DNA from 3 places in the Paenibacillus sp. LS-5 genome. Region 1 is predicted to be linked to each of the others. Evidence: riboswitches for the same ligand, from Rfam matches in the RefSeq annotation. Region 1 holds a riboswitch; each other region holds the start of a gene.

Region 1 (7,454 bases):
TCGGTACCGGCTATGTCGGTCTTGTATCTGGCGTATGTTTTACTCTGAATGGGAACCATGTGATTTGCGTAGATAAGGATGAGGAAAAGATCAATAAGCTCCGCCGGATGGAATCTCCTATCTATGAGCCGGGTATCGAAGCACTGATAGAAATGAACTTGCGTGAGGGCAGGCTGTCATTCTCCTCCGATCTGCAGGATTCAGTAAGACGCTCTGATATCGTCATTCTGGCCGTAGGGACACCTTCACTACCAGGCGGCGAAGCAGATCTGAGATATATCGAAGGTGCAGCCATAGAGATCGCCCAAGCGATGGAAGGTTATAAAATCATCATGACCAAGTCGACAGTTCCTGTTGGCACGAACGAAAAAATCCGCGGCATTATCGCCTCCCACACGAATCATCCCTTCGACATCGTCTCCGCTCCGGAATTCCTGCGTGAAGGCTCGGCCATCCGCGATACGCTCCATCCTGACCGGATTATCATCGGACTTGATAACCCAGAGCTTGAGCCTACGATGCGCCAGCTTCACCAGGGCTTCACGGAAAATGTATTCGTAACGGATATCCGCAGTGCGGAAATGATCAAATATGCATCCAATGCTTTTCTGGCAACCAAGATCTCTTTTATCAATGAGATTGCCAACATTTGCGAAAAAGTGGGAGCTGATGTAACCCTGGTGGCGGAAGGCATGGGGATGGACCGGAGAATCGGCTCCTCGTTCCTGCAGGCCGGCATCGGTTATGGAGGCTCCTGTTTCCCGAAAGATACCAATGCGCTGATCCAGATTGCGGGCAACGTGGACTACGAGTTCAAGCTGCTGAAATCCGTAGTCGAGGTGAACAAAGGGCAGCGGTTCATGATCATCTCCAAGCTGCATGAATCGCTGGGCAGTTTGCGTGGTGCAGTGATCGGTGTATGGGGTCTGGCTTTTAAACCGAACACCGATGATGTACGTGAAGCACCTGCCCGTGAAATCGTTGAAGCCCTGGTGGCTGAGGGTGCCACAGTGAAGCTGTACGACCCGATTGCTGCGGATAACTTCAGACAGCAATACGATCATCCTCAGCTTCGCTGGTGCGCACTGCCGGAAGAAGCTGCGGAAGGCAGTGATGCAGTATGCTTGCTGACCGACTGGAGTATGTTCAAGGATATTGATCTGCACAAGCTTGCAGGGAGTATGCGCCGCCAAGTATTGATCGATGGCCGCAACGTCTTCTCCAAGGAGCAGATCGAAGGCACCGGCATCGAATATCATTCCGTCGGACGCCCGCAAATGGGGGGCCTTAGCGGCTACTCCCCCAGCGTAGCCGGAGCGATCTAATCCTTTGATCTGATCTGCTCTTGCTTGCTCTTAACTGCCGTGCATAGAAGCGGCAATAGCTGATCTTTAGCAGTGAGCTTCACCTGCAAATGCATTAAGCTTTGGAAGCTGTTAAGGGAAGGAACGGAGAGGAATTTTGGAACTGTAGGAGCGGAAGCGACCGCCTTTGTCACCGGATTTCAACTGCGCTTAGCAATCTAATCGAAGAAATCTGGTGACAACAGCGGCCGAAAGTCCAAATATTCCTTGCAGTGACTCCCGTTACAGCTCGATTCCAAGCTTTTCACAAGTCAAAGCTCACAATAACAATCCGATATTATCGCGACAAAACATAAATAGGAGGGTTCACTTATGAAACTGGTACTTCTATCTGGCGGTTCTGGTAAACGTCTCTGGCCACTGTCCAATGACTCACGTTCCAAGCAATTTCTGAAGGTACTGCAAAGTCCGGCAGGTGAACCGGAATCCATGGTACAACGTGTATGGAGACAGCTGCAGGAGACAGGGATGGCAGAATCCTCCTTCCTGGCGACCGGCCGCAGCCAAGTGGAGATGATACAGAGCCAGCTCGGCTCAGAGGTGCCAATCATTGTGGAGCCGGAACGCCGTGATACTTTCCCGGCCATCGCATTGACTGCAGCTTATCTATATTCGGTGGCAGGAGTGTCACCCAGCGAGACCGTAGCCATTTTGCCGGTTGATCCTTATGTGGAAGCTTCCTTTTTTGACACCGTCGTCCAGCTTGAAGCAACCATGGAAGAAAGCGGTGCAAACCTGGCGCTGATGGGCGTTATTCCGGAACTGGCTTCTGAGAAATACGGCTATATTATACCTACCAGCGACGAAGCTGCGGCAAGCGGTTATCTGCAGGTGAGTCACTTCCAGGAAAAGCCGGACCGTGTACAGGCTGAGGAGCTGATCAGCAAGGGCGCGCTGTGGAACTGCGGAGTATTCGCTTTCCGTCTGGGATATCTGCTGGATATTTTGCAGCGCAAAGGCTTGCCTTTGAATTATGAGGAGCTGCAGAAGCAATATAAACTACTGAGTTCTATCAGCTTTGACTATGAAGTGGTGGAAAAAGAGGAGAACATCGTAGTTCAGCCTTACGCCGGTTTCTGGAAGGATCTTGGCACCTGGAATACCCTCACGGAGGAGATGAGCAGCAACCACGTGGGCAAAGGGTTCGTAACTGCCGATTCCGAAGGAACCTGCCTGATCAACGAACTGGATATTCCGATTACAGTAATCGGCGCAAAAGATTTAATCATCGCAGCCAGCCCGGATGGTATTCTGGTCACTCACAAAGCAGAAAGCCCGCGGATCAAGGAAGTGCTGAAATCTTTTGAACAAAGACCGATGTACGAGGAACGCCGCTGGGGTCATTACAAGGTTATTGATTATGTGAAATATGATGAGGGCAACGAGGTGCTGACCAAGCGGATTTTCATCGCCGAAGGTAAAAATATCAGCTATCAGCTCCATCATAAACGCAGTGAAATCTGGACGATCGTCAGCGGTGAAGCCAGCATTGTGCTGAATGAGAAGATGCATAATGTGAAAGCGGGAGATGTGGTGCGCATACCGGAAGGTACAAAGCATGCAATCCTGGCACTGACAGATGTGGAGTTCATTGAAGTACAGACCGGCTCAGAGCTGGTGGAAGAGGATAATATCCGCATAACGCTGGACTGGAAAGACATTGCACTTCATCAATTTATTTCTTAAAAATAACAGCGCGAAACATGCTGTAGAATTCGACCGAAACGTCCCGGTTTCTGTATAGGACAGGGTGGAACCTAGGGCTAAACTATCTATTTACCCAATGGTGACAAATCCAAAACAGGTATTAAGAACCATTTATTAAGAAAAATTCATTAATGCTCTAAACTAAAAATTAAATAGCGACGATACTTACGGTAAGAGGGATAATTCCTTCCAATACGAAAAAGGCAAACCTACTCGAAAGATAGGGACGCAAAGCTATAGGGCCTTCGAAAGAGTGGCAGCCTGGCTACCGAAAGGAAGATGAATTTTGACTACTTACCGTAAGTCGCGTCTACTGTGCACCATTTTATCGCTTGCCTTGTTTTTGACTGCTGTTCCACTGGGTTTGGGGACTGCACCTTCCACTGCAGCTGCTTCGAGCTCTTATGCGCCGGTTAATCCGAGTGCTTCAGCAGGAGCCGTTAAGCTGCTTAATGATCTGTACGCCATTACAGGCAAAGGCATTATTACAGGTCAACATGACTACCTGGAGAGCCCGGATGAGTACAGTAACAAACTGAAGGGAACCAGCGGACAATTCGCTGCCCTCCATGGTTTTGAACTTGGTGTGATCAACGGCCAGTCGGAAAGTACAGCAGCAACTCAGCGTAAAAATGTAGTGAACAGTGCGATCAACTGGTATAAAAATGGCGGTATCGTCGCTATGACCTTCCATGAGCAACTGCCGGGGACCTCCTATCTGTGGTCCAATGTGCAGAAAACGCTCAGCCAAGCAGACTTCAATAAGTATGTAACACCTGGAACGGCTGAATATAACAGCCTGATCGCCGATCTGGATAAAGTGGCAATTTCACTCAAGAGTTTGCGGGACGCAGGTGTTCCTGTACTGTGGAGACCTTATCACGAAATGAACGGTGACTGGTTCTGGTGGGGGAAGAAGAGCAATTACACGGCACTTTGGAATATTATGTATGAGCGTTTTGTGGGCGTTCATCAATTAAACAACCTGCTGTGGGTGTGGAACCCTAACGCCCCTAATGCTTGGTCAGATCCATATGAACTGACCTATCCGGGAGCAAATAAGGTAGACATCCTTGCAGCAGACATATATAACAATGATTATATGAACAAGTATCATGACAACCTGGCAATTCTTGCGAACGGCAAGCCTATTGCCATCGGTGAAAACGGTGAAATGCCAAGTACAGCCAAGCTCCAGCTTTATCAGAAAAAATGGGTATACATGATGAACTGGGGAAAAATGCTCTATGATAACAATACTACGGATACTATCAAAAGCTTTATGAGTGACAGTTACACCGTAACGCTTGATAAATATAAAACGGGGTTCGTTCAGACCGTTGCTCCGACCGCAACACCAACGGCCACACCGACCGCAACGCCAACGGCTACACCAACCGCAACACCGACCGCGACACCAACGGCTACACCGACCGCAACACCAACAGCGAGCCCAACGCCTGTACCAACAGCTGCGCCGGCGCCGGATAACTCGGCACAGACGCCTGTTGTGAACGGTCTTCAGGGACAATACTTCAAAAACATGACGCTATCGGGTACACCTGTTTTGGTTCGTAACGATGCTTTGCTCAATTTTAACTGGCGTCAGGCAGCACCTGACACCTTGCTTGGAGTGGATTCTTTCTCGATCCGCTGGACCGGGCAGATCAAACCTTTGTATAGTGAAACTTATCAGATTATCACTACGTCTGATGATGGTATCCGGGTCTGGGTTAACGGAACAGCCGTAATCGACAGCTGGACCAAACAAAGCGGAACCGAGCGTATCGGAACGATCGCTTTGAAGGCAGGCCAACTCTATGATATTAAAGTGGAATATTACGAAAATACAGGCGATGCGAATATTCGTCTGATGTGGCAAAGCCCAAGTCAAGTCAAAGCTACCGTTCCAACAAGTGCTTTGTTCGTGAATAATTCAGTAGCCTCCGCAAGTATAGCATCACTCACTCTTACCGAAGCAACAACACCGGCACCAACGCCGGTCGCGACACCGACACCAACGCCGGTCACGACACCGACACCAACGCCAGTCGCAACACCGGCACCAACGCCGGTCGCAACACCGGCACCAACACCGACCCCAGTACCCATCCAAGTACCAATGTTGGACTTGGCGGCGGCTCCTGCAGCCAACGGACTGCAGGCGGAATATTTCAATAATATGCAGTTAACTGGTACTCCGGCACTTGTACGCACCGATGCTTTGGTGGATTTCAACTGGCGGCTGGGTACACCGGATGCAACGATTGGCATTGATTACTTTTCCGTAAGATGGAGCGGCAAGATTAAACCGCTGTATAGCGAAACTTATCAGATTTACACAACAACAGATGATGGTGTCCGCGTTTGGATCAATAACACTCTTGTAATTGACAGCTGGATGAAGCAAAGCGGGACCGAACGCATGGGAAGCATAAGCCTGGAGGCCGGGCAACTATATGATATCAAAGTGGAGTATTATGAGAATCAAGGGGATGCAAGAGCGCGGCTGATGTGGGAAAGTCCAAGTCAAGTCAAGGGGACGGTCCCTGCCAGCGCACTGTTCCTTCCTTCCGCTTCCTAAGTACTGCTGAATTCATCACCGAACGCCGATACTGGTTAAGACGTTACAATTTTAAAATCCTAAAAGTCCGATGGCCCTGCTAAATAGCAGGGCTACTAAGCTATTTGTCTGCCATGCCGCAGGATGGTGTACTTCCCTTGGAGGGGAGATCATCTAACAAGCATTATGGACAGCATAAGGCTGGAGAGAGGAGATTACATTGAACACTTACCGTAAGTACCGGCTTTTTTCTATGGTTTTACCTATTATTGTTATCTTTTCTTTGATGCCTTGGAGTGAGGTACGGAGTCTCGCTGTCGAAAGAAGTATAGTCATTCCTGTGGAGGCGGAGGAAGTCACACCGGTGAATCCTGCGGCTTCGAAGGAGGCATCCGGCCTGCTTGATTATTTGGTTAGCCTGGGCGGAAAAGGTGTCATTACCGGGCAGCATGATTATCTGGAGAGTCCGGATGAATATAATAACCAGCTGAAGAAGGCTGCAGGGGATTTTGCTGTATTGCATGGATATGAGCTTGGAGCCATCAACAACCAGTCGGAGAGGACTATTGCAAGGCAGCGGCAAGCTGTTGTGGACAGCGCCATTGAATGGTATGAAAATGGCGGTATTGTGGCTATGACATTCCATCAGAATCTTCCTGGTACAACTCCTGAATGGGCGAACGTGCACATGAGTCTTAGCCAGGAGAAGTTCGATGCCTATGTAACTCCGGGCACTCCTCAATACAAAAGCCTCCTTGCTTCGCTTGACGAGATTGCTGTCTATCTGGGGGAATTGCGGGATGCAGGGGTTCCTGTCCTGTGGCGTCCATATCACGAGATGAACGGGAACTGGTTCTGGTGGGGGCAGAAGGATAACTATGCCAAGCTCTGGAACATCACTTATGACCGTCTGGTAAACAAACACAAATTGAATAATTTATTATGGGTGTGGAATCCGAATGCGCCGAACGAGTGGGCAGATCCTTATAGTATCTACTACCCGGGAGCGGATAAAGTGGATATCCTGGCCGCAGATATTTATAATAATGATTTTAAACAATCGTACTATGAAAGTCTGCTCAATCTGGCCGATGGCAAGCCCATTGGCATAGGGGAGAGCGGCGAGCTTCCTGATCCTGCCATACTGTCTCAAAACCAGAGTAAATGGGTATATACGATGACATGGGGGAAGATGCTGACAGAAAATAACAACCTCCAGAAAATTAAGAGTTTTATGACGGATAAGTACACGGTTTCCAGGAAGGAATACATTGAATCATTAAACACCAAAACGAACACGCCGGTGGATATTATCGCCAAAAAAGGCTTGACCGGTGAATATTTCAATAATGCTGACCTTTCAGGCACTCCTGTGCTCACCCGCAATGACAAGAAGCTGGATTTTAACTGGCATGGGGATAGTCCGGCAGCAGGGATCAATAAGGATACATTCTCCGTTCGCTGGACCGGCAAAATCAAGGCAGCCTACAGTGAAAAATACACTTTCACGGCTTCCTCGGATGATGGCATCCGTGTATGGATCGGCGGCATGCTGGTTATCGACAGTTGGAAGAAGCAAAGCGGTGTCAGCCGCGAAGGGAGCATTCAGCTTAAAGCTGGAACCTCCTATGATATTAAAGTCGAATATTATGAGAACCACGGAGATGCAAGCATCCGTTTGATGTGGAAGAGTCCAAGTCAGAAAAGTACAATCATTTCCCCAAGTGCCCTTAGTTTTCCCTGATGACGAAACAGACCAGCCTTTACAGAGTTGAATACGCACCCCGGAAGAAAGCGAGGACAAGGGAATGAGAACAAGG
Region 2 (7,454 bases), on a different contig from region 1:
GCTCCACCGGATTGCCATTGGCATCATAGGTGACACTGCGGGTCTGGTCCAGCGCATTGGTGACAGCAACTGCACGGTCTTTCTTGTCATAACCGACGGCCTGCAGCTTGCCGTCCGCATCCTTGACCTGAGTGGTCCGGTGCAGGGTATCACGATCAATAATTGTCGTATATCCGCTTGGGTCTTTGATCTCCTTGGCGAATCCGTCGGCATCATTGGTGTAAGCCGTGGTATGGCCTTCCGCATCGGTCATGGAGACAGGAACTCCCTTGCTGTCCCTGATAATGGCGACTGTGCTGCCGAGGGCATCCGTACTTTTGACAAGGTTGCCTGCTGTATCATATTCATAGGCAGAACGGTTGCCTAAAGCATCAATCTCTTCAACCGGTCTGTTCAACGCATTATAGCGGGTAAGTGAGGAGTATCCACTCCCGTCCGTCATCTGCGTCTGATTCCCGCGCTCGTCATAGGCTAATCTGCTTTTGTTGCCGTTAGCGTCCGTAATTGCGGTTACGCGGTCGCTGCTGTCATAGCTGTATTTTACAATAGAGCCATTGGCTGCCCGCCGCTGAGCAACCTGGAAGTGATTATTCCACACATAGGCCGTATCCTGATGAAGCGCATTGGTCCATGTGGTCTTATTCGCGGTGGTGGCAATCGAGGAAGCCAATCCGGCAGCACTCACCGCTCTAGCATGGCTGGAACCCGCAACGCCGGCACCACTTTGGGAATAGGTCAAAATCGTCTTGCCTGCCCCTACTCCCGTATGGACGATAGGTGTCTGGTTCGGAGTCATATCTCCGCCAAGAACGAACAGGCCGCCGGTCTGTACATTCAGATTATTGTTGACACTTACGTTGTCACGAACGAACAGATCCCCACCGGTTACTGTCAAATTCGCCGTCTGGTTATTGGATACAATCCCGCCAACGACCATTTCCTGGGCAATGTTCATCTCTACACGAGTGTTGATCGATAAATCTCCGGCAATCAGGATCCGCTGGGCATCAATCGTAAGCCCCCCGCTGTTGTAGGTCAGACTGCCCGTCTGCAGCGTATCTCCCACCTTGACGGAAGAATCATTGTTGAGATGAATCGTTCCCCCGGACCACAGATTACCGTATAAGCCTTGAACCTTCTGCACATCCAGCGCCAGCTTAGTATTGGCATTCAGTCCCTGCTTCAGGATCAATGTGCCGTATACCCGCACGGTGATATCCTTATTCGTATTCATCCCGTCCACGATCAGGACTACAGGCTTGCTGGGCGATCCGAAGGTAACACTATCTTCCACATTCAGCTGGCCCGAACTGACCACTGCCGGTGAAGCACTGCTGGCCGCAATCGCACTTTGAATGTCAGCAATCCCGCCTGGAGCCGCAACCGCAGAGGCAATATAAGCATTCCGCTTGCTCTCAATCGTTCCGATACTGCCAGCCAAATAGCCGGCTATGAGCGGTTTCAGTCCTTCAACAATCTTGTATGCCGGTGCATGGGCGAGATTGTTCATCGTCCCGGATAGAATCACTTCATCCGAGTCGGGAATATCATGCCCGTTCGCAGGGTCAATCCCTGTCACACCTTCATCAGGCTCTTCTCCCCGGACCACTGGAGCCACTCGCCCTTCATAGCTGGAAGAACTCGCATTCCCATAAAAGTCGGTAAAGCTGGTCACACGCTGATGATCATCATAGGCTACGCTCATCGCCGCAGTCCCTTTGGGGTCTGTTACGCTGAGTACGTGATGGCTGCCATCATAGGTTAGATGGGTCGTGGCACCATCCACATCTGTAATGGAGATCAGGTCTCCACTTGCCGGACTGTAATGGAAGGACATCTGCCGGCTGGCCATATCCGTTACAGCGGTCAGCTTCCCTGCTCCATCATAACTTAAGCTCAGAGAGGCCCCGGCGGTACTGACCGTTTCCAGCTTCGTTCCCTGATAGGCAAGAGTAATAGTATTCCCGTTCAAATCCGTGACCGATTGCAGCAGCCCCTCCGTGTTGAACCGGTACCGATCACCTTGAGGCGATGTGAGGGTGTAGGCACCTGCAGATGGCGCACTTAGCGTCCAGTCGGTCCCGCGCGGGGTCAGATAATCTCCTCCGGACAAAGGCACATATTCAAAAAGCGAACCGTCCGGACTCCTAACCTCCACCTTACCGCTGCTCAGCGGGTTCAGCTTCCATTCGTAGCTATGATGCCATCCCAGGCCACTGACACCTGTGAACGGATCACGGCTCAGATAGCTCAGTCCGAATTGCAGCGGCATCAATGCCTGCAGCCGGATCGAATCACTCGAGTAGACAAAATCTCCCCGGGCCGGATCAACCGGCGCCTGTCCCGACGGGTTCACAATCCGCAGCCGGTCCCGGATGGCCGCTTCCGTAAATTGTGACAGATCCCCGCTGGAGATAACCCGGGTCGTCTGGGGATCAGTCAGCAAAATGGAGGTTAATCCGCTGATTGTTCCCGCTGAGGTCGCAGACAGGTTCAATACGGCAATGTCCTGCGCCTTTTCCTGCATGGCCTGAACCGTATCCAGCTTATAATAATAAGCCGCCAGAGCTTCCCAGCTGATTGAAAAAGCAGGGGCCGGCGCTCGCAATACCGCAAGCGGCTCCGAATACCCTGAGACCTCACCGGCTTTCTTCGCTCTCGCCGTGATATGCGCGGCTTCCCCCAGCTTGATCCCGATCTGCTGGCTCCATTGTCCTGCGCTGTTGACTGCAATATTGGAGAACAGCTTGTCCTCTCTAGTGGATGGGTAGTAGAGTTCCACTTCAAGCAGAGATCCTGGCTCAGCAGTCCCGGATACTACAGATTGACCGGAGACAGCTGGTTTGATCTGCAATGCTGCCGGAGGCGCTACTTCGTCGCCGCCAAGAATTTCAAAGCTGGCAATTTGCCCGTAATATACGCCAACTCCATTATATTCAGCAGGGGAGATGCAGACGTTGTAGCGCCCTTCATCCAGGGGCACGCCTCCGATCTTGCCATCCCACTCATATTTGTGAACGATGTATTCCCCGTTCAGCTTCGTGTCATATACACCGCTCGTAATCAGATCCCCGAGGATCGGGGCTGAGCCGTCTTTTTGCGGAGTACACAGGTTAATCTTCGTCTCATGTTTGTCTTGACCGTTATCCGCAGCATTAAAGCTGAAGGAGATGACCGCTTTATTCCCAGATTCCGGGTTAAGCTCACTCGGTTCAATCCGCATATTCGTTGCGGCAAAGACTGAGGATGTGAGGTTGGTAAGTCCCGGAAGAACCGGGAGATATGAGAGGACCAGCAGCAGCGCAAGCATGAGGTTCACTCGCGCCTTCAAGCTGCCGCTGCGCCACTTCCTTGTTATCGTTCGAAATATCATAGACTGATCTCCTATCCGTTATAAGTTATAGTAATTTCAGCTCGGCCAGCAGCTTGTACATAATAACTGCCGCTTCGGCTCGCGTAGATGAATCCTTAGGCTTCAAAAGCTGTCCGCTGCCCTGCACCAGCTTCTTCCCGACCGCAGCCGCTACGGATTCCCGTGCCCATGCGCTAATATTGCCATTGTCCTTGAATCCGGCGAGTCCAGCCTCACGCTTATCCAAATCCGCAGTAGCGGCCAGGCTTCCCGTAGTGCTGTCAATCGCCCGCATCAGCATCACCATCATCTGTTCACGGGTCAGCGGATCATTGCCCTGAAAAAGTCTGGCTTCTCCGGTTACGATTCCGGCCTTTGCTGCCGCCTCCACATACGCATAGGACCAGTTCGCAGCTGAAACATCACGGAAGGTCGCTGTATCCGGCTTCACCGGCTGTAATTGAAGCGCTGCTGCCAGCAGTTTGGTGAATTCAGCCCGGGTCAGGATGCCTTTTGGCGCATACACGGCTCCATTCATTCCATTCACAATTCCTCTGGCCGCCAGGACCTCTACGGCTTGCTGTGCCCAGTGGCCTGACAGATCCGTGAACCCAATGTCGCGCAGCATAACCGCATACAGTCCGGAGGCTGTAATCTTGGCCTGCACATAGCCTTCCTCTGCCGCAGTTACACCGCCAATATAGCTCCAGCTTCCCTTTGCCGGATCATAGCTGTAGATTCCAAGCTTCTCCTGCGCTGTCGTCCAAGGCTCTTCGTGCGGATATCTTACCGCCAGCTTTGCCGGGATGTGGAATGGGCTACTGGCTTGCACTTCCCAGACGGAACCTGCTTTTTGCAGTTTTTTGCCGTTTGCGTCGAGCAGTACCTTCGTATCCAGCTCTGCTTGAGCCAAGCTTACCGTGGTAGGATCCGGGAACGTTCCTGCTGAAATCTCCAGCCGCGCCCAGCCTTCCAATACAGACAAGGTACCTCCAGCACTGCCGATCACTTGACTGTCCTTGGCTCCGGTGACTACCGGGGTCTTCACTTCCGTAGCCGAACCCGTACCGGTGTTTGGAGTTGTTCCCGGACCGGTCGTGGTTGACCCTTGTAAATCAACCGATCCTATATAGTTATCACTCCTGCTGTACAGCAGCTTATCGCCGCTTATGCCGATCAGCTTAGCCCCTGTCTCTATCGCCGGCAGCCGTTCTACCGCATAGGTTGAGAGGTTTACTTGATGAAGTGTAGCCGTACCGTTCATGTCTTCCTGAAAAACAGCCCGCTTCTCACCTATGGACATAAAGGCATAATCTGTTCCTCCGGATTTCATCTCTGTGAGATCCACAGGCTGAGCCGTCAGATCGTTGATATTCAGCAGCACAACCTTGTTCCCGGAGGTGCTGTTCTTTTGCTTGAAGAGCACATAATTTCCGTTAAAAACAAACCAGTCCACGTAATTCGCTCCGCCCAGACTAACCAGCGCGCGTGTAACTCCACTGCTTAAATCCAGCAGACTAAGGCCCCCGTCACGGGCATTCTTATACACCACATTCCCATCAGCCAGTACCGGAAAGCGTCCCTCACCTAAGTCGGCTTCAAGGCCCGTAGCCAGATCATGATAGATCATGCTGCCGTAATTGTTGCGCTCATACCAGACCACGCCGACACCATCCGTAGTCGGATTCCCATAGGGGCCGGACTGCTTGTTAAGCTTGATACGGGTGCCTGTTGCAAGATCCGCAGTGTAGATATCCCAGTTGAGCGAGGATTCCGGCTCCGTTCCCTTGTCCGCCCACACGGCTGTGTTGCCGCCCACAGAAGGCGCATCCTTGGCAGATGAACCGGTCGTAAGCACTTTACTTGTTCCGCTGGCTTGACTTAGCACGTGCACCTGTTTGACCCCGTTCGCATCTGCTTCCAGCCACACAATCCGGTCACCGGATACACTGTAGTCCGTTCTGCCCGGGTCTGTCCCGGCTGCCGAAGCCAGCTTCGTGCCAAGCCCCCCGCTTAACAGGCCGCCAAGCATGCATACCACCGCCACTGCGGCCACCATGTACCGCGACAACTTCATTTCCCTTGCAAACCTCATTCACTTCTCTCCCCCAGCGCTATTTATAGGCACGCCAAAAAACCAAGTGCCTTGAGCGGCCCGGCTGCCCTAACATCCTTCCCGGATGAAGTAGGCCCGTGGCTTTGCGTCTCCGACTTTCGTACGGGTTTGCCTTTGTTCCAAACTCGGTTTTCTGTCCCTTTATCCTTATGTATTTGTGACTTTAGATGTATAGGACTCTATAATTATCGGAATTTATTCCTGTAAAATTAAGATATTCTATTCCTTCCTTATTTAGGGATACGGATATAGAAAAAAACCACATGGGGAGTAGTGCCCGCATGTGGTTCATGTCAGCTCCTATACTTGTTGAAGGGCCATACTGCTTCAGGTGAGGATGGCTATAGGGACCTTTATCAGGTCCAGGCCCACAGGAATCCGTCGCGGTCCCAGGCAATTCTTCCGGCATGCAGCTTGCGGAAGGCCTTCTTCACATCCTTGGACAACGAGGCATTCCCGTTCTCATTCACATACACAAACTGCTCGCCAAAATTGGCCTTCACATATTCTATCGCGGCGGTCTGGTGCAGGGTTCCCGTAAAACGGATCTCCTTGACCATCCACTCCGCTACATCTTGTGCGGTTGCTTCCATTAAGGTACTGCTCCTTCCTGTACATCCCTCTGTAACGCCTACTCATTGTACCATGAATAGGGCCCGCCGCGCGGCACGGGACTTGACGGGTAATGGACGAGGCAGCGGGCGGGCGATGGGCGGGGCGGGCGGGGCGACCATTACCTACCTCTCACGCCCCCTCCTGCTCCAGATGCAGCAGTTGGGAAGGATCCAGCAGAAGAGTTACAGAATCCCCTTCCTGTACCCGCAGCCAGCGGCCGTCATTGAGCAGGTCTACGGTCAGGCTAATACCCTCGGCCACGACAGTGGCGCGGATAATATTGCCCAGAACCGACACCGATATAACATGTCCGCGGACATCGGACATGCCGTCCGCATCATCCTGAATTGCTTCACCCTCCGGCAGCAGAATGACAGCCTCGGGACGGATCGCAAAACGGTCGGAACGGCTGTCAATTCTGCGGAACAGCGCGAGTGCCTCCGCCCGGCTGAGTACGTTATAGCTGCCCATGAACCGGGCAGCGAATTCTGTGCGGGGCGCCTTGTACAGCTGCTCCGGGGAGCCTTCCTGCACCACGCGACCCTGGTTCATGATGCAGATCCGGTCCGAGAGGATCAGCGCTTCCTCCTGGTCGTGGGTGACGAACAGCGTCGTCATCCCGAGCCGCCGCTGAATATCGCGGATTTCCGCCCGCAGATTCTTGCGGATTTTGGCGTCTAGCGCGCTGAGCGGTTCGTCCAGCAGCAGCAGCCTCGGCTGGACGGCCAGCGAGCGGGCCAGCGCCACCCGCTGCTGCTGTCCGCCGGACAGCGCCTGCGGATAGACATCCCGCTTGTCTTCGAGATCGACCAGCGCCAGCAGCTCTTCGCACCGGCTGCGCCGCGCCGCCGGAGCAACGCCGCGCATGCGCATCCCATATTCCACATTCTGACTGACGGTCAGATTGGGGAACAGCGCATAGGATTGGAACACCATGCCCACATCCCTGCTGCGCGGCGGCAGCTTCGTCAGCTCCTTGTCCGAGAGCCGGATGCTGCCGCTATCCAGCTCGGTCAGCCCGGCGATGCAGCGCAGGAGCGTGCTTTTGCCGCATCCGGAAGGACCCAGCAGCGTGACCAGCTCCCCCTCTGCAATGTTAAGATCCACGCCGGCTAATACTGGCGAATCGCCGAAGCTTTTGCGGACCCCCTGCAGCTTCAAAAAATCGTTCATTCCCCGATCCCTCCTTATTGTGGGCCTTCAGCCGCTAGGTCTTATTTCGCCTGGCTTTTGATCTTCATTCCAAGCTTCATCAGCACGGCCGACAGCAGCAGAATAAACACAAAATAGGAAATGGCTATCGCGCTGGCCAGATGTCCGCTTTCACCCACACGCTGGTACAAATAGACCTGAATCGTCTGGATATGGCCG
Region 3 (7,454 bases), on a different contig from region 1:
TGAACGGATTACGGGCAAAGCGGGGGAAGCGCATGCTTGAGAATATGCTGAAATACCAGGATCAGATGTGGCAGTCCATCGGGGAAACGTTTGTGATGGTCGGGATTTCGGTAGGTGCGGCAGTGCTGCTGGGGCTTCCGCTGGGGACTGTTTTATACTTTTGCCGCAAGGGCCAGCTCTATGAGAACAAGACGCTGTCGCTCGTTCTGAACAGTATCGTCAATGTCATCCGTTCCTTTCCGTTCCTACTGCTGGTGGTGGCGCTGATTCCTTTCACCCGCTTATTAGTGGGTACGGCCATCGGTACTATGGCGGCAACCGTACCGCTGTCTATCGTCGCTATCGCCTATTATTCACGGCTGGTGGAGCAGTCTTTGCTGGAGGTTCCCAAGGGCACAATTGAGGCCGCATTGTCTATGGGGGCATCGAAGCCGGGTCTGATCTTCAGGTTCCTGTATATGGAAGCCCGTTCGGGGCTCGTGCTGGGACTGACGGCTTCGACGATCAGCTTCATTTCATTTTCAACAGTGATGGGAGTAGTCGGCGGAGGAGGGGTTGGCGATTTCGCCATCCGCTACGGGTACCAACGTTTTGAGACGGCGGTAATGGTCTATGCGATTCTGGTGATGATACTGCTGGTGCAGATCATCCAGTATGCAGGAAGTACACTGGCAAGGCTGCTGGATAAACGCTGAGAGACCGGGAAGTCGCTGAAGTAAGATAATAACAAATATAAACATGGGGGTTCATTGCACAAATGAAAAAAACATTGAAATATACGCTTATGCTGCTCGTACTGGTCATGATTGCCGCAGGCTGTGGAAACAACAAGGAGGCCGGAAATACACCGGCAGCAACCACACCGGCAACAGCTAACGCCGAGCCTGTGAAAATTAAAGTAGCCTCGCTCATCCCGCCGATGACTGATATTCTTGACATCGTGAAGCCGCTGCTGAAGGAAGACGGAGTGGATATGGAGATCGTCATCCTGTCCGACAATGTGCAGCCAAATGAGGCATTGGCGAATAAGGAAGTGGATGCGAACTTCTTCCAGCACGTACCCTACATGGAGCAGTTCAATGCGAGCAAAGGTTCCAAGCTAGTTCCGGTTCAACCGGTATATGATGCGATCTACGGTGGATACTCCAAGCGCTACAAGGCTATTGCCGACCTGCCGGAAGGCGCGACGCTGGTTATGGCGAATGACCCCTCCAACATTGGGCGTTCACTGCAAATGTTCGCTAAGGCCGGACTGATCAAGCTGAAGGAAGGCGTGGGCATTCAAGCCACCCAGGCCGACATCACCGAGAACACCAAAAAATTTAAGTTCGAGGAAGTTGACCTGCTGATGCTGGCCCGCATGCTGGATGATGCCGATCTGGTGGCCATGACCCCTGCTTATGCCAGTCCGCTTGGACTGACACCGAAGAAAGATGCGCTGATCACCGAAGGTGAAGATTCCGAGTTCACCATTACACTGGTGGCACGTGAGGACAACAAAGACTCCGACGCTATTCAAAAGCTGGCCAAACGCATCAGCGGCCCGGAAGTGAAGAAGTTCCTGGAGGACAAGTACGCAGATATCGCGTTGCCTGCTTTTTGAGGGTAGATCGTTGAGTCATATCAAATTAAAGAGAAAAAAAGACTACCTTTTTCTGAAAAGGTAGTCTTTTTTTTCTGGATTCATCTTTTTCATAAGGTGAGGGTGTTATGATTTCAACGCCTTTATTATATTAGATACAGATGAAGGAAATTAAGTTTTTGATAGGAGTTAGAAGAATAAATATTAATAAAAACATAAAAATATAATTGTAGGAAAAATTTATATGTTGTAAGATACGAATATTACGGACATACATACTTTTGGTAAACAAATGCAAGCAAAAGACAATAGCAAACCCGACCGAAAGGCGGGGACGCAAAGCCACGGGCCTAGGACCTTCGTCGTAAGACAGTGTTATGGCAGCCGGGTTGCCTAATTGGCTTGTTTTTTTGTGTCTAAAAACTGGGGGGATTTACGATGAAAAGCTTCAACTCTAAGGCACTGGTCTTTCTGTGCCTTGCACTTATCCTGCAACTGGTTATTCCATGGAGGGATATATCAGCTGCGGGCGTGAAGGTCACTGCATTACCGTCACTTAAAGTAGATTTCCTGTACCAGGGAGCCGAGGAAACCAAAGGCTATTTACCCGATTACGGCGAGTTATACGGAGTACGAAATGGATTTAGTTACGGCTGGTCAAAGGAGCAGTCTGTAACATCGGTTGTTTATAGTACATATGGGACGCCACTAGAAAATTCCTTTATACGTTTACAGCCTGATTCCATTTGGGAGATTGAACTACCTAATGGGACCTATGATCTTACTGTAGCAGTTGGAGATGAAGGAAGGGATAGTCTGAATGTTATGCACGTGGAGAACACTACCATTTTGGATAAAATATCCGTTCCTGCAAAAGGGTCTTTTCTGGCCAGTCATACTACTGAAGTTAAAGATGGAAAGCTGACATTAAGCGTGGGTGATTCTGCTGCAACTACCGCATTGCAATACATAGAAATCTCTCCTGGATTATCTACCAAGGCTGTACGCCAGATGGTACCACCCCAGATTGCTTTACCGGTTGAAGGAAATGAAATCGAAAGTGATCAGGTGATTCTGTCCGGTATTCAGCGGAATGAGCATAATATGGTCCCGGCAATTCACGTCCCTGGCATACAACCTGTGATTCAAAGCTATATGACTAGTCAACTAAATGAGATGCAGGCCAAGTGGGCCCCATATGAAAAAAATGCAATCAGTGTGACCAGTGATGCCGATGCACTGATTAATGCGATTAACAGCAGTACGGACCCTGAAGCTATAATTCGTACGGGACAGCTGAATCTGGATAAATCAGTAACATTTGGTTCTCCTACTCACCCCGTCTTTCTGGTAACAGACGGAATTAATACTAACTCAAGTATCACCATTACAGTATATGGGACACTTATCGTAAAAGGGAATTTCAATGCCAATACTGGAGCTCAAATAGTTATTCTTCCGTTAGATCATACCAATTTCTCTCCAGGAGCTAGCCTGAGAGTAACAGGTACCTTACATCTAAATAACGATTCAAACCTGAAAGTGGCGGATGAAATTGTAGTAGGCAGTCTGATTTTTAATAACGGTGACCTTGGAATTAATGCTCGCCGGTTAATTGTTGAGGACAGTCTGCACATTAATACAAAAATTGATATGAACATTGAAGAAGAGATGCTAGTCGGTGATCTAATATCCAACAACAGTACTGCCAATATCAGGATCGCTTCAGGTGACTTTTTCGTCAGCAAGGATGTCAGTGTGAATAATCATTTAAATATTGTTACCTCAGGCATATGGGCAATTGGGGGGGACATAACCTCTAACCAGAAACCTACCGTTAAATCTGGAGGCAGTGGTGGCCAGACTAAATTTAAATATGCTCCCTATGGGCTGAAATCAGAATACTTCGCCGGGAAAGAGTTTACCGGATCTAATAAGACGTTGCTAGATGCCAATATTAATCTTGAAGGTAAGCTGCCGGTCAATTTTCCTGCTTCGGGCGTCTCTGTTCGTTGGACTGGACAAGTATTAGCCTATACGTCCGAATTGTACGAATTTATAAGCCGTACCAATGGCGGAATTCGTCTATGGATTAACGATGAGCTCTTGATTGACGCATGGGGGCAGCAGGGAAATAGCTCTCAGCAGGGAGAAATTAGGCTGGAAAAGGGGCAGTTCTATAATATCCGCATGGAATTTGAGAGCGACAACAATCAGCCGCAAGCTACTCTCTCATGGATGACCAGCTCCGTTCCGGAAGAAGTAATTCCTCAGGGGCAATTAAGTCCATTTGCAGTACCTGAGCTTTCATTTTCCCCGTCTGCATCAGATATAAGTCTGAATTGGACACCTTCATTTAATGCAGAAGGTTATGAAGTGGAAGCGGATGGCAAGGTCGTCGTTTTAGGCAATCAAAATGACTATACTCATGCGCCTCTCGATTCCGGTACACTCCATACTTACCGTGTAAGAGCAAACGCTGGAACTATACACGGGGAATGGTCTGTCCTCCACGAGAAATGGTCTCTCCCAGGAGTACCTGACAATCTGCAGCTAACTTCAACGAGTAATCAAATCCGGCTGGAGTGGGATTCTGTAACCGGAGCTAAGTACTATCAGATTGAATCGAACGGGACGATCGTAAATAACGGGAATTCTACTGTGTATGTTGAAAAAGGCCTGAACCCGAATATGCAGAGAGCATACAAGGTAAGGGCGGTTAACTTAAGTGGTCCCGGTGGCTGGAGTGATGTGGTTGCCAGAACGACACTACCGGGAACGTCCGGCGGTCTTCAAGCCTTTGCGAAGGATACCTATATTGATGTCAGCTGGGATTCCGTATCAGGAGCCCAGTGGTACGATCTTGAAGTTGATGGAACATCAATTAAGACGTCCGGAACTGAATACAAGCATGCAAACCTCCAGCCTAATACAAGCCATACCTACCGGGTACGTTCCGGCAGTGCCTTAGGCAACAGTGAGTGGAGCGGCGTAATTACTGTAGTAACGCTGCCTTCCATACCTCATAACGTACAAGCCACTGCCGAACGTGACCGTATCGTTGTTAATTGGGAGCCAGTGGTAGGGGCAACCCGTTATGATATTGAAGTGGACGGTGCTATCAAGGATAACAATATGAACACAAGCTTTATGCATCAAGGGCTGTCCTCAAATACAGAACACACATACAAGGTGCGCGCAGTAAGCGGATCTGTGACCGGTGAGTGGAGCGAAAGGGTCGTGAGTACTACTCTTGCTGATTTCCCCGTGAACGTAAAAGCTGTAGCTGCAGCTTCACAGGTAGAGCTTTCTTGGGATCCTGTTACTGGAGCTGTTGGCTATGATGTGGAGGCGGATGGGCAGATTGTTCATCTTGGTCTTGATCTTTCCTATGTTCATGCAGGACTTGAGCCACATACTGAACACAAGTATCGGGTTAGAGCTAGAAGTAAGGCTGGAGTCAGTCTCTGGAGCGAGAAGGTTACAGCTGTGACCTTGCTTGGGATTCCTGAAAATTTTGTATTTACAATTAAGATGAATTCTATCACCCTTGCCTGGGATCCAGTGGTTGGTGCTACCAGCTATGAGGTAGCTGTCGATGGAGAAATTGTTGACGCCGGTGCTGCGACAAGTTATACCCATGAAGGATTGGCGCCTAACTCGATTCATGTCTATCGGGTCAGAGCTAAAAACGATCGCGTGACAGGGGCCTGGAGCAGAGTTTTGACTCAGACAGTTGGCCTTGGTATTCCTGTTATCAAAGAAGCTATTCCTTACAGTGACAAGATCTCAATCAGATGGAATGAGGTTGAGGGAGCGACAGGTTATGATGTGGAGATTAACGGAGTAGTAACAGACAATGGCTCAGAAACAACTTATGTACATCATAATTTACCTTCCGGGGAGTCGTGTACCTTCCGGGTACGTGCGAAAAACACAACGGCACAGAGTGGCTGGAGTGAATCTGTTACCGTAAAGACTACCTCGAAAATCGTCAAATTCATATCGTCTACTGCGACGACAAATTCTATCCTACTGGAATGGACTTCCGTAGCAGGGGTCAGCAGTTATGATCTTGAGATTGACGGCGTTATCGTTCAGGGAATCTCATCTACCACTTATACGCATAAAAATCTGAGATCTAACACCATTCACAGCTACAGAGTTAGAGCGCATAGTGATGGTCAAAATAACGAATGGTCTGATCCTCTTCAAAAAAAGACTATCACAGAACTGATAGCCAACGTTGGTAAAGACAACATTTTTAATTTTGTTGTTGTCGCACCCCCGAAGAGTGGGCCTGAAGGATCCGTAATTACGATTAGCTATAATCCTAACGAAGTAGAAGTATTGGATCTGAGTACGGTAACTCCGGCAGCTGAATTAACTGCCGGGCCTGTACCTACTGCTGGAATGAGCATTAGGAGCGTTATTCCGGGCAAGATTGTGATCACTGTGACTAACTCCGGCTCAACGTTTGTTAATGGGATACGATTTCTTGCCAAATCGAATAATTCTTCCAGCATCACTTATGTAGTTGAATAGCTGTCTATGAAGGAGTGGAACAATTGAAGCGTTTATCATGGATTCTGTGCTTGCTGCTTCTATTTTCGGCTGCCGCATTTCCTCCGAAGGCGTTCGCCAGAAGCAGTGTCGATATCGTATTTATCATTGATAAATCAGGCAGTATGGATCCTTCATTTGCTGCTGTCAAAAATAATGTTAATGATTTTGCCAATAGACTTGCGGCCCGCGGAATATCATATCGTCTTGGCTTAGTTGTATATGAAGATGCTGTGCAGCAGTATGATTTGACCAGCAACGTGGATGTTTTTAAGAATCAGGTTGGCTCTATTTGGACTGAGGGGGGAGTAGAAAATGGACTGGACGCCATTATGCAGGCCGCCCAGACCTATCCTTTTGATGTCAACGCCAAGAAATACTTTATTCTGATCGGTGATGAAGTTGTAACAAGTAACAATGGATACAGTGTACCGGGCACCATCGATTACTTGAGAAGTATGCAAATTACACTGTCCACTATAGGGATTGACTACATTAGGCCCCAGTTCGAGCAGCTATCCAGCAATACGGGAGGGATGTATCTCGATCTTAACAGCAATTTCAGTACGAGCCTTACCAGTATTTTTGATCAAATTCAGCAGATGCCAACACTTGAAGTTCTGAGTCCTACATCAGGTCAAATGCTGAGTGATTTAAATACTGGGTTTATTCCCACAGTCAAGGTTACAGACCCGGATAGTGATTCATTGCAGCTGGCTTATTATGTAGATTCAGAGACATCTCCCAGAGATGTCAAAACAATAACTAACTCGAGGAATCCTCAAACGGTCAGCTTTAACGCGCTGAATATCGGAACGCTGGCCGAAGGGGATCATGTACTAAGATTCACAGCCTATGACGGATCAGACACTGCGAGGGATTCAGCAACCATTAGAGTGGACAAAGCAAAACCCGTTCTGGGGGCAGTAGGAGTTACATCGACAGCGACAACTGTACAAATCACCGGATCGGCCTGGGATGCGCTGTCAGGTCTAGATTCCTCGGCCTATCGCTATACGGTTGGAAGCTATATTAGCCCGTGGACGGCTGCACCAACGAATACGATTTCGAACCTCACTCCAGGAACGGCGTACAGGGTTGTTTTTGAGGCTCGTGATGTAGTGGGGCATGTTGCTGCTTACGAGAGCACTATTCATACCAAAGCACAAACTCCCACCATCACCAATAATCATGTTTCGGAGTCGGGGGCTGTAATCGGCTTCCAGGACAGTAATGCATCAACAACTGCGTACCAGATCAAGTCCGGAGGTCAATATGTCAGTGCAACTGGACAACTGACTTCAACAGC

What was found. A riboswitch is a leader RNA that binds a small molecule or an ion and turns the genes downstream of it on or off. The one in region 1 is predicted to bind cyclic di-GMP.
Region 2: linked by a shared signal. The riboswitch ahead of AC0MA3_RS17265 (S-layer homology domain-containing protein) and the one ahead of AC0MA3_RS18085 (PA14 domain-containing protein) in region 1 are both predicted to bind cyclic di-GMP.
Region 3: linked by a shared signal. The riboswitch ahead of AC0MA3_RS13445 (fibronectin type III domain-containing protein) and the one ahead of AC0MA3_RS18085 (PA14 domain-containing protein) in region 1 are both predicted to bind cyclic di-GMP.

The regions. Positions count from the first base shown of each region.
Region 1 covers NZ_JBWAVA010000012.1:178,160-185,613, forward strand. The annotation lists gene AC0MA3_RS18075 (UDP-glucose dehydrogenase family protein) at 1-1,325, shown strand, start outside; gene AC0MA3_RS18080 (sugar phosphate nucleotidyltransferase) at 1,677-3,050, shown strand; cyclic di-GMP riboswitch class I at 3,264-3,344, shown strand; gene AC0MA3_RS18085 (PA14 domain-containing protein) at 3,358-5,655, shown strand; gene AC0MA3_RS18090 (glycosyl hydrolase) at 5,855-7,378, shown strand; gene AC0MA3_RS18095 (discoidin domain-containing protein) at 7,443-7,454, shown strand, end outside.
Region 2 covers NZ_JBWAVA010000011.1:196,757-204,210, reverse strand. The annotation lists gene AC0MA3_RS17270 (DUF6531 domain-containing protein) at 1-3,373, opposite strand, end outside; gene AC0MA3_RS17265 (S-layer homology domain-containing protein) at 3,399-5,447, opposite strand; cyclic di-GMP riboswitch class I at 5,499-5,591, opposite strand; gene AC0MA3_RS17260 (DUF6953 family protein) at 5,825-6,061, opposite strand; gene AC0MA3_RS17255 (ABC transporter ATP-binding protein) at 6,213-7,256, opposite strand; gene AC0MA3_RS17250 (ABC transporter permease) at 7,298-7,454, opposite strand, start outside.
Region 3 covers NZ_JBWAVA010000007.1:201,901-209,354, reverse strand. The annotation lists gene AC0MA3_RS13460 (methionine ABC transporter ATP-binding protein) at 1-40, shown strand, start outside; gene AC0MA3_RS13455 (methionine ABC transporter permease) at 33-695, shown strand; gene AC0MA3_RS13450 (MetQ/NlpA family ABC transporter substrate-binding protein) at 758-1,603, shown strand; cyclic di-GMP riboswitch class I at 1,883-1,979, shown strand; gene AC0MA3_RS13445 (fibronectin type III domain-containing protein) at 2,021-6,127, shown strand; gene AC0MA3_RS13440 (fibronectin type III domain-containing protein) at 6,151-7,454, shown strand, end outside.